Regions from separate parts of the Enterocloster lavalensis genome, predicted to be linked through region 1. Evidence: predicted binding sites of a transcription regulator. Region 1 holds the regulator's gene; each other region holds the start of a gene.
The links. Region 1 encodes HrcA, which represses chaperone genes, less so after heat shock. Its sites were predicted from a motif close to TGTTAGCACTCNNNNNNNNNGAGTGCTAACA; they were not measured.
Positions count from the first base shown of each region.

Region 2: a site for HrcA is predicted at 1,861-1,891, ahead of ACK2JC_RS23360 (Hsp20/alpha crystallin family protein). Genes of this name have one in related genera too.
Region 3: a site for HrcA is predicted at 1,500-1,530, ahead of htpG (molecular chaperone HtpG). Genes of this name have one in related genera too.

Region 1 is NZ_CP176637.1:5,019,535-5,022,800, reverse strand. Features, by position in the region: gene dnaK (molecular chaperone DnaK) at 1-46, opposite strand, end outside; gene grpE (nucleotide exchange factor GrpE) at 100-762, opposite strand; gene hrcA (heat-inducible transcriptional repressor HrcA) at 784-1,830, opposite strand; gene ACK2JC_RS22470 (hypothetical protein) at 1,915-2,088, opposite strand; gene ACK2JC_RS22465 (3D domain-containing protein) at 2,205-2,804, shown strand; gene ACK2JC_RS22460 (3D domain-containing protein) at 3,250-3,266, shown strand, end outside.
Region 2 is NZ_CP176637.1:5,196,828-5,200,093, forward strand. Features, by position in the region: gene ACK2JC_RS23355 (GHKL domain-containing protein) at 1-1,219, shown strand, start outside; gene ACK2JC_RS23360 (Hsp20/alpha crystallin family protein) at 1,357-1,800, opposite strand; gene ACK2JC_RS23365 (PfkB family carbohydrate kinase) at 2,604-3,266, opposite strand, start outside.
Region 3 is NZ_CP176637.1:1,045,286-1,048,551, forward strand. Features, by position in the region: gene htpG (molecular chaperone HtpG) at 1-1,401, opposite strand, end outside; gene glgX (glycogen debranching protein GlgX) at 1,558-3,266, opposite strand, start outside.

The DNA of each region.
Region 1 (3,266 bases):
CGCAGCTGTTTGTTGTACCTAAGTCAATTCCAATTATCTTGCTCATCGTTTTTTCCTCCTGATTATTTGTCGTCTCTGATCTCTATCGTAAATGGTTCATTAATTGGCCACTTTTACCATGCTGTGACGTACCACGGTGTCGCGGTACATGTAACCCTTTAACAGTTCCTCGGCCACCACGTTCTCGCCCAGGCTCTCGTCGTCCACGTGCATCACCGCGTTGTGGAAGTTGGGGTCGAATTCCTGGCCCACGGCCTCGATGGCTTTCACGCCGGCCTCCTCCAGTGTTTTCTGGAACTGCTTATATATCTTCTCCATGCCGTCCGCAAACGGGGTGGCTTTTGCTTCTTCCGGTATGGAGGCCAACCCTCTCTCAAAGTTGTCAACCACGGGCAAAATCCGCTCGATGATGTCCCGTGCGCCCATCTCATACATGCTGGACTTTTCCTTTTCGGTCCGCTTGCGGAAGTTCTCGAATTCCGCCATCTGCCGTTTCACACGGTCGGTCAGCTCCTCGATCTTTTCATCCCGCGGATCTTTCTTTTTCTTGAAGAATCCCTTCTTCTCTTCCTTGGCGCCGCCGTTCTGATCCTCGGCCTCACCGGCGTTCTCCGGCGCGCTTCCATTTTCCGCTGCCGCGCTCTCCTGCGTCATTTCCTGACTCTGCTCTGCGGCGTTCGCTCCGTCCGCCTCATTCACTGTCTCAGGCGCTTCGTTTTCCGGTCCCCCGGCTGTCTGTTGGTTCATCTCATCCTTATTCATGTCCTCGCTGTTCACCGTCTATCACCTTTCATCCTTTTTAAACGCCCCGTCCAGTTGGTTCATGAGATTCTGCATGGTTCTGAGCACCTTCTCATAATCCATCCGCTTGGGTCCGATAATCCCGATGGTTCCGCGCAGACCGCCACCCAAATCGTAATTGGCGGTGACCACGCTGCAATCCTTCATGGACTGAACCGGAGTCTCGTCTCCGATATATACCTGAATCCCTGAATCGCCGTCCGAGTTGGCGTTTACCTCGGCCACGAACTCCTGCAGCACCTCCTGGTGCTCCAGCGTTCCGATCAGCCGGCTGGCCTTGTCGCCCTCGGAGAGCTCCGGGTACTTAAATATGTTGGTGGCGCCGCTGGTGTAAATCTGCAGGTCCTCACCGCCGGCCCGTATGGCCTCGGCCACCTCGTTGAGTACCAGCTCCACCACCTCCCGGTGGGCGCCGGCGTCAACCTTCAGCTTGCTGATCACATCCAGGTTGATCTCCTCGATGGTCAGCCCGTTTAAGCTGCTGTTGAGGAGTATGTTCAGATTCAACAGCTCCTCGTCCGTCAGGTTATCGCTGATGTCGATCATCGTGTTCTTGATAATGTTTCCTTCCACCACCACGACCACCAAAAGCTTGCGCTCCTCCATCTTGGAGAGCTGGATAAACTTCAGCTTGGTCTTATGGTAGCTGGGTCCGCTGATCATGGCCGCGTAATTGGTGTTGCTGGCCAGGACCTGGGCCATCCGCCTGAGCACCAGCTCCAGCTTGTCGACCTTCTGGACCATCATCTCCTTGAACTCCATGACCTCGTTGTCCTTTTCCAGTTCAATCTGGTCCACATAGAAACGATAGCCCTTGTCGGAGGGAATTCTCCCCGCCGACGTGTGCGGCTGGATAATGTAACCCATGTCCTCAAGATCGGACATCTCATTGCGGATCGTGGCGGAACTCAGCTTTAAATCGGAATACTTGGAAATGGTTCTGGAACCCACCGGCTCCCCCGTTTCCAGGTAAGTCTTGATGATCGCTTTTAAAATTGTGACTTTCCGGTCATCCAGTTCCATCGCCATACCTGCACCGCCTTTCCGCTTGTTATTAGCACTCAACTCTTCAGAGTGCTAACATCTACATTTCATAATATATTCCTTTTTAATTTATTTGTCAATATGCATTTCTAAAAATTTTATAACCTTTTCGCCTGCCGCCGGTATTCCCCCTGCTGTAAATAAGGCATATCCTGTAACTTTCTCCCACCATCCCCCTATATCTATGGCTTTCTCCCCCACTTTTCCATGAAAATCCACTAATTTCCAGGGTTCTTTTCCCATTTTTCACAATTTTGTAAATCCCACTTAACGACTTTTACTTGACATTTAACAATTTTGTAATATAATGTTAAATACACATATTAACTGTCGATTCATTGAGAATGCGAGGCAAACATATGCGAATTAAATCGAATAAGGTTCTTGCAGCCGTGACGCTGGCCGCCTGCATGCTGTTTACCCTTCCCGCCTACGGCGCCCAGGGCAGCGTGGTGGAGCCCCGCCCGGAGACGGTACAGTCCGCCGGGGAAAACGCAGCTGTTGGAACGAATGTCACGGTAGCAAACGAAGCTGACGCCCCGGAGGATAACGGGACACTTCATATTACCAGTACCGGTTCCGGCAAAAGCCAGGTCCGGTTCGACGAGGACGACGCGTACGTGGACGCCGGCCCCGGCGCGGTGAAAAACCAGGAACCGGACAAAAACAGCGGCGAGTCCCTGGGGACCTTCACCATCACAGGTTACTGCGGGTGCGACGCCTGTTCCGAAGGACACAACCTGACCTACTCCGGCACCACGCCCCAGCCGAATCACACGATCTCCGCGGATTTGAACCTGTTTCCGCTGGGAACCAAGCTTCTGATTGACGGCACCGTCTACACCGTGGAGGATATGGGCTCCGCTGTGAACGGCAGGAAGCTGGATATCTACTATGCGACCCACGATGAAGCGCTGGCCGCCGGCATGTACACCGCGGAGGTATTCCGGGCCGACTGATGATACCATTTTAAAATTGAATATTGTATGAAACGCTGCAGAGCAGCTGGCCTCCGGCACCGAGCCGGACGGACAGCTGCTCTGTTTTGTTTGAATGTAATGGGCCGCTGGCGCAGCCTGCGGGTAATCGTTGGGTACAAAAAACGCGGGAAACCGTCCGAAGAATTTTGGCTTTTCGGAGCCTTTTTACGGAATTTGCAAATCCGCAAATCGCGGACACAGTGTTTTGTGCTGCGGACACAACTTATGCATTTTGTAAATATTTTATATTTCTGTAATATTTTTGTCTATTTTCTTCCGGTATTTCCATTTATTTCCTTGACAGCTCCTAAAAAGTATGATAAAAATGTGGTTATTGCTCATATATTACAAAAGTGTTACATATTATGTAATAAGTTTTAAATTTCTATTCCATTTATTACATGAGCAATCAGGAGGTACTGACATGAAACTTAGAACAAT
Region 2 (3,266 bases), 180 kb from region 1:
CAAAGAAAATATTGCCGCCGTCTCGGCGTACCTCTGGGTCCTGATGGTGTCCATGGAGTCGGTGTTCCACATCGATCCCAGGGCGTTTCTGACGTTCCGTGGAATTTTCTCCTGCCTGTTTTTCCTGGTGCTGCTGGTGTTCTTCAAAGGCGGTCTGCTGAAGAAAGCCTTTTTGTACGTATCGGCCTGGCTGTTCGCCGTGCTCAGCCTGCCCTTAAATGAGATCGCGGCCCGGGCGCTGGCGGGCAGGACCGGCCTGACCCTGGGGCAGATCGGCGTGATCGTGTCCCTGATCTTTGCCGTCGGGTTCTGTCTGTTCGTGCGTTTCTGGCTCAAGTCGGTGGTGGAACAGCTCTTTTCCCAACTGTCCAACCGCTCCGGCACCCTTCTCCTCACTTATCCGTCGGTGTCCCTGGTGATTCTGTTCATCGGCATCAACACCATTTTCTCGCCCCGGTCCCTGGCCGGGCGGGGGATGGAGGACGTGCTGTTTTTTATGGCCCTGTGTGCCATGATCCTGGTGCTCTACGTGATGATTCTCAGCAGCACCCTGGAGATTGTGGGCCGCCGGAAAACGGAGGAGGAGCTGCGGTTTGCCAGGCAGCTGATCAGCCAGCAGCGGGAGCATTACAACCAGACCCTGGACTACATCGAGCAGGTGCGCATCATCCGGCACGATTTCCGCCACCATATCCATGCGCTGCTGAACATGGACAAGGAGGACCAGACCCGTTACCTCCAGAATCTGCAGCGGGAGCTGGACACCGCGGCGGAAATGGTGTTCTGCCAGAACCAGTCGGTCAACGGCCTGCTGCAGGAGTACGCGGCCAGGGCCCGCCAGGACGGCGTGGAATTTGAGGCCCGGCTGGACCTGTCCGCCCGGGTGCCGGTGGACGACTTAACGCTCTGCATCGTCATCGGAAACCTGCTGGAAAATGCCCTGGAAGCCTGCCGTCGCCTGCGGGAAAACCGGTTTATCCATCTGCAGGCCCGATGGATGGAGGACCACATGATGATGATGGTGGAAAACTCCTACAACGGCCAGATCAAACAGAGCGGCGGAAAGATTCTCTCCAGCAAAAAGGACGGCGGCCTCGGCATGATGAGCATCCGGCGGATTTTGAGCAGGCCGGGGGACGAGTTTGACGTGTGCTACAATGAAAATACGTTTACGGCTATGGTGAAGATTATGGATCGGACGATACCGGAGGCCAAATAATAGAAGATGAAGCCATAGAAAAAGGTTCTGCTTACGTCCTGGCAGAACCTTTTTTCTATGGCTTCATCTATGTTAAAGTGTGAATAGGGGGATAGGAGTAATAATGGTGGCTAACATGTCATTGATATAAAATGTAATCAGTTGATGGAGATATACTTGGGCGCTTCCTCCACCGCCTTGGGGGCGTCCTTGGGAACGGTCAGGCGCAGCACGCCGTTGGTAAAGGCTGCGTGAATATCCTCCTGGCGGAGCTGTTCGCCCACATAGAAGCTTCTCTTGCAGGAGCCGGTATAGCGCTCTCTGTGAATATAGCTGACCTTGGCCTGCTCGTCGCTATCCACGCTGGCCTGAGCGGTGATGGTCAGGTAACCGTCCTTCAGCTCAATGCGGATATCTTCTTTCGAATAGCCGGGCAGTTCAACGTCCAGCAGATAATTCCCGTCCTTCTCGCGGATATCGGTTCTCATAACCGGCAGATTCTTAGGCTCCTCCGCCTTCTCCCGGCTTCCGGTAAAGAAGGGATCATTGAAAAATTCATCAAATAAATTCAGTCCATAATTTCTTCTGGGTATCAGCATCATCGATAATTCCTCCTTGGTTGGTATCGGTATTTCCTTTTCATGCCCTTATTATAGCACGATTGTTAGCACTGTCAAGAGGTGAGTGCTAATTTTTTGAAAGTTTAGAGTTTCTTTATATTTTAATGGGGGGGGGGGAGAGATGCTGGAAAGTACGCCCATGGCGGGGGAGGGGTTCGGCGGCGAGTTCTGGGAAGTCATGTTGCTAAGGTCCCGACAGCACAAAAGAAGGGGTACCGTGGACATTCACACCGTATTCCTGAAGGAATACGCTGTTCAGGTCCACTCAAAAGCTTGCTTTGAGGCAAGCTTTTGCCCCCTTCTTTTGCACTGCCGGTACCTAAGCACCATTGACTCCCCTCCACACGCCCCCGAACCCCTCCCCCGCCATGGCCTGGCATTCCCGGCCATAACAAAAGGAGCTCCGCGAAGCCTTGCCCAAAATAAAAAAGGGCCTCCGCCCACCAATATATTTACGAAACAAAGCAACCTACAGCCAGCAATTTTCCGTCCTCCACCAGAAGCGGTGGCGGCTGGCAGAAAACGTAGTGGGTGAGAGGCGGGGACGCGGGGATGGAGGTGACTGTGGAGCGGTTCGGAGAGTCTTAGGGGCGAGGGGTGGAAAAAGCCGGGATTACGCAGGGCGTTCCACGCCCGGAGTAAAGCGTAGGCGGAGGGGCCGGCATCAGGCCGGCGCTGGAGCTCGGAGCGGTGCCCGGCTTTTTGCGCCCCTCGCCCCTTAGACTCTCCCACCGCGGAATCCGGAACCTCCAGCCCCGCGTCCCCGCCTCTCACGAACGGATGCATCAAAATCCCCAGTCCTCCATCCTCCTAACAACCCCCTCCAAAGAATTCCGATCAATCAATGCCGGAATCACCCCCTGCCGTGACACGCAGAATCCCGCCGCATAACTTGCAATCCGCGCCGCTTTCTCCGTCCCGTACCCCGCGGAGAGATACACTGCCAGCGCCGCGATAAACGCATCCGCCGCCCCCGTTGTATCCACCGGCGTGAAATCCGCCGCAGGCAGATACCCGGTAAAGTCCGGCGCCTTCACATAACAGCCCCGGTGTCCCAATGTAATGATCACAGTTTCCGCTCCCATCTGCAGAAAATGCTCCGCCCTTCCCTCCACGTCCGCGATCTGCGGACACAAAAGCTCAGCCTCCTTGCGGTTGGGCACAAAGATATCGATATACTGCATGAGATCCGGCGTGATCCGGTTGATGGCGGCCGGTTTTAAAATGTTTTTGACCCCGTTTTTCCGGGCGATCTCAGCCGCCTCCCGAACCGCCTCCACCGGGACTTCCGTCTGGAGCAGACAGTAGCCCGCGTTCTCGAACAGGCTGCTGAAAGCGCGGATATCCTGGGGGAGCAGCTTTTGGTTGGCTCCGGTTAAAATGGTGATGGTGCTCTCGCCGTCGTTCTGGACGTGGATGTAGGCCTTTCCGGTTTCGCTGCGCGGGTC
Region 3 (3,266 bases), 2.5 Mb from region 1:
AATCGTGTTCTCGTGCTTCTCCTTATTCTCCTCCAGGCAGTCCGTAAAGGTCAGATACTTGCCATCCAGATTCTTGAACAGGATATAATCTCCCATCTTCTCTGCAAATTTCTCATCCTTAATATACCCGAATTTGATGAAAGGTGCAATATCATCCCAATATTTTTCATAATTTTCACGGTCCGTCTTGCACATGCCGGACAGCTTGTCCGCCACCTTCTTGGTGATGTAGTCGGAAATCTTCTTCACAAAGCCGTCGTTCTGCAGCGCGCTTCTGGACACGTTAAGCGGCAGATCCGGGCAGTCGATCACACCCTTGAGCAGCATCAGGAACTCCGGAATCACCTCTTTGATGTTGTCCGCGATAAACACCTGATTGTTGTACAGCTTGATGGTGCCCTCCAGGCTGTCGTACTCCATGTTGATCTTTGGGAAATACAGGATGCCCTTTAAGTTGAAGGGATAGTCCATATTCAAATGGATCCAGAACAGGGGCTCCTTGTAATCCATAAACACCTTGCGGTAAAACGCCTTGTAATCCTCTGCGGTGCACTCGTTGGGGTGCTTGTTCCACAGCGGGCTCACGTCGTTTAACGCCACCGGGCGCTTTAAAATCTTGTACTTCTCCCGGGAGGGCTCCACCTCCACGGTCTCCTTGGTGCCGTCCTCATTCTCCTTTTCCTCGGTTTTGGCCGGCTCCACCACAGTCTCCACGATGGTGTCCTTGTCCGTCAGCTCGTCCTTCTCAATGGTCTCATACTGCGGCTCTGCGGTCTCGTTGTCCAGGAAAATCGGTACGGGCATGAACGCGCAATACTTGTCCAGAACTTCCCTGGCCCGGTACTCGTTGCAGAACTCGTGGCTGTCCTCATTCAGATACAGGGTGATGGTGGTTCCCACCTGCTCCTTGCCGCTCTCGGCCATCTCAAAGTTGATGCCGCCCTCGGACTCCCAGTGCACGGGCTTGGCGTCCTTCTGATAGGAAAGGGTATCGATGGTCACCTTGTCGGCCACCATAAACGCGGAGTAGAAGCCCAGGCCGAAATGACCGATAATCTGATCCTCGTTGGCTTTGTCCTTGTATTTTTCCAGGAAATCCTGGACGCCGGAAAATGCGATCTGGTTGATGTATTTGTCGATCTCGTCCTCGGTCATACCCAGGCCGTTGTCCGTGACCTTGATGGTCTTTTCATTGGGGTTGACGGAAACCTGAATCTTGTAATCCATATCCTCCGGTCTCTCGTACTCTCCGATCAGCTCCAGCTTTTTCAGCTTGGTAATTGCATCGCAGCCGTTGCTGACCAACTCGCGGTAGAAAATATCGTGGTCGGAATACAGCCACTTTTTGATCACCGGAAATATGTTCTCACTGGTAATGGATAAACTGCCTTTCTTAGCCATATCTTATACGCCTCTTTCTTTTCGTTCTTGTCAGAGATTCCACACCCGGAACCCTTTATTCTACATTTTAGTACCATCCAATGAAAAAGTCAACAAAAAATTAGCACTCAATCAAAATGAGTGCTAATAAATAAAATTCAACACCTTTTTCCGCTGTCACTGGTTGCCGTTCGCCGTGAACACGGCTACGGAACGGGGCCGCATCAGAAAGCCGGAGTCTACCCTGCTACGCTCTCCGCAGCGGTAGCAGAAACGGCTCTGCCCGTCCCCCGCGGTGTTCACAACCGCGTACCAGGCCAGATACCTGGGCAGCTCCGGCAGCTGAATGTTCACATCCTCCCAGTAGACGTTGACGGCCAGGTAAACCACGTCGTCTTGCCCCCGCTTCCGGTCATATCCGGCGTAGAGAATTCCCAGGGCGGCGGTGCCGTCGTCCACCCGGTTCCCGCCGCCGTTTCCGTACACGGTCAGGGCGGGCAGGCCGCAGACCGCGCCGGGCAGATCCCTCCGGATCGCCGGATGGCTCCTGCGGAAGCGGATCATAAAGCGGAAAAAGTCGAACAGGTCCTCATTTTCCTTGAGCAGATCCCAGTTGAGCCAGGAAATCTCGTTGTCCTGGCAGTAGGCGTTGTTGTTGCCAAGCTGCGTGTTACCGAACTCGTCCCCGGCAAAAAACATGGGCGTGCCGCGGCTGCACATCAGCACCGCGCAGGCGTTGCGCATCATGCGGAAACGCAGACCCAGCACCTCTTTGTCGTCCGTCGGCCCCTCTGCGCCGCAGTTCCAGCTGCGGTTGTCGTCCGTGCCGTCGGTATTCCCCCAGCCGTTCTCCTGGTTGTGCTTTTCGTTATAGGCGTACAGGTCGTAGAGGGTGAAGCCGTCGTGGCAGGTGATGAAATTCACCGAGGAATTGTAGCCCGCATAGTGGCCGTTGTAGAGGTCCCCGGAGCCGGTGATCCGCCTGGCTGCCTCCCGGGCCGCCCAGGTTCCGCCCTTTAAGAACTCCCGCAGGGTATCCCGGTATTTTCCGTTCCACTCGGCCCAGCGCTTCCAGGCCGGAAAGGTCCCCACCTGGTAGAGTCCGCCCGCATCCCAGGCCTCGGCGATCAGCTTTACATTTCCCAGAATGGGGTCAAAGGCCAGGCGCTGCAGCAGGGGCGGATTGTTCATAGGAGAGCCGTCCTCGTTCCGCCCCAGAATGCTGGCCAAATCAAACCGGAAGCCGTCCACCCGGTAGTCCACGGTCCAGTAGCGCAGGCATTCCACGATCATCTGCTGCACGATTGGGTGATTGCAGTTGAGCGTGTTGCCGCAGCCGCTGAAGTTGTAATAGTAGCCGTCAGGCGTCAGCATGTAGTAGATGTTATTGTCAAACCCCTTAAAGGAGATCACCGGCCCCTTTTCATTGCCCTCGGCGGTGTGGTTGAACACCACGTCCAGGATCACCTCGATGCCATTCTCGTGCAGGGTGCGGATGAGGTTCTTGAACTCCGTCCCCTCCCGGTTGTACTCCAGACCGGCGGTGTAGCTGGTGTTGGGCGCGAAAAATCCCACCGTATTGTACCCCCAGTAGTCCAGCAGCTTTTGGCCGTTCACCTCCCGACCGCCCATGGTCTCGTCGAACTCAAATACGGGCATCAGCTCCACCGCGTTGACCCCCAGACGTTTTAAATAGGGGATTTTTTCCAAAATCCCCTCGAAAGTACCGGGATGGACCACGCCGGAGGAGCTGTGGCGGGTAAAGCCCCGCACATGAAGCTCATAGATCACCAGGTCGCTCATCTCCCGGCTGGACTGCGGCATGTCTCCCCAGTCGAAATTGTTCTTCACCACCCTGGCCCGGTATGTACGGCCCGGCTCCTGTT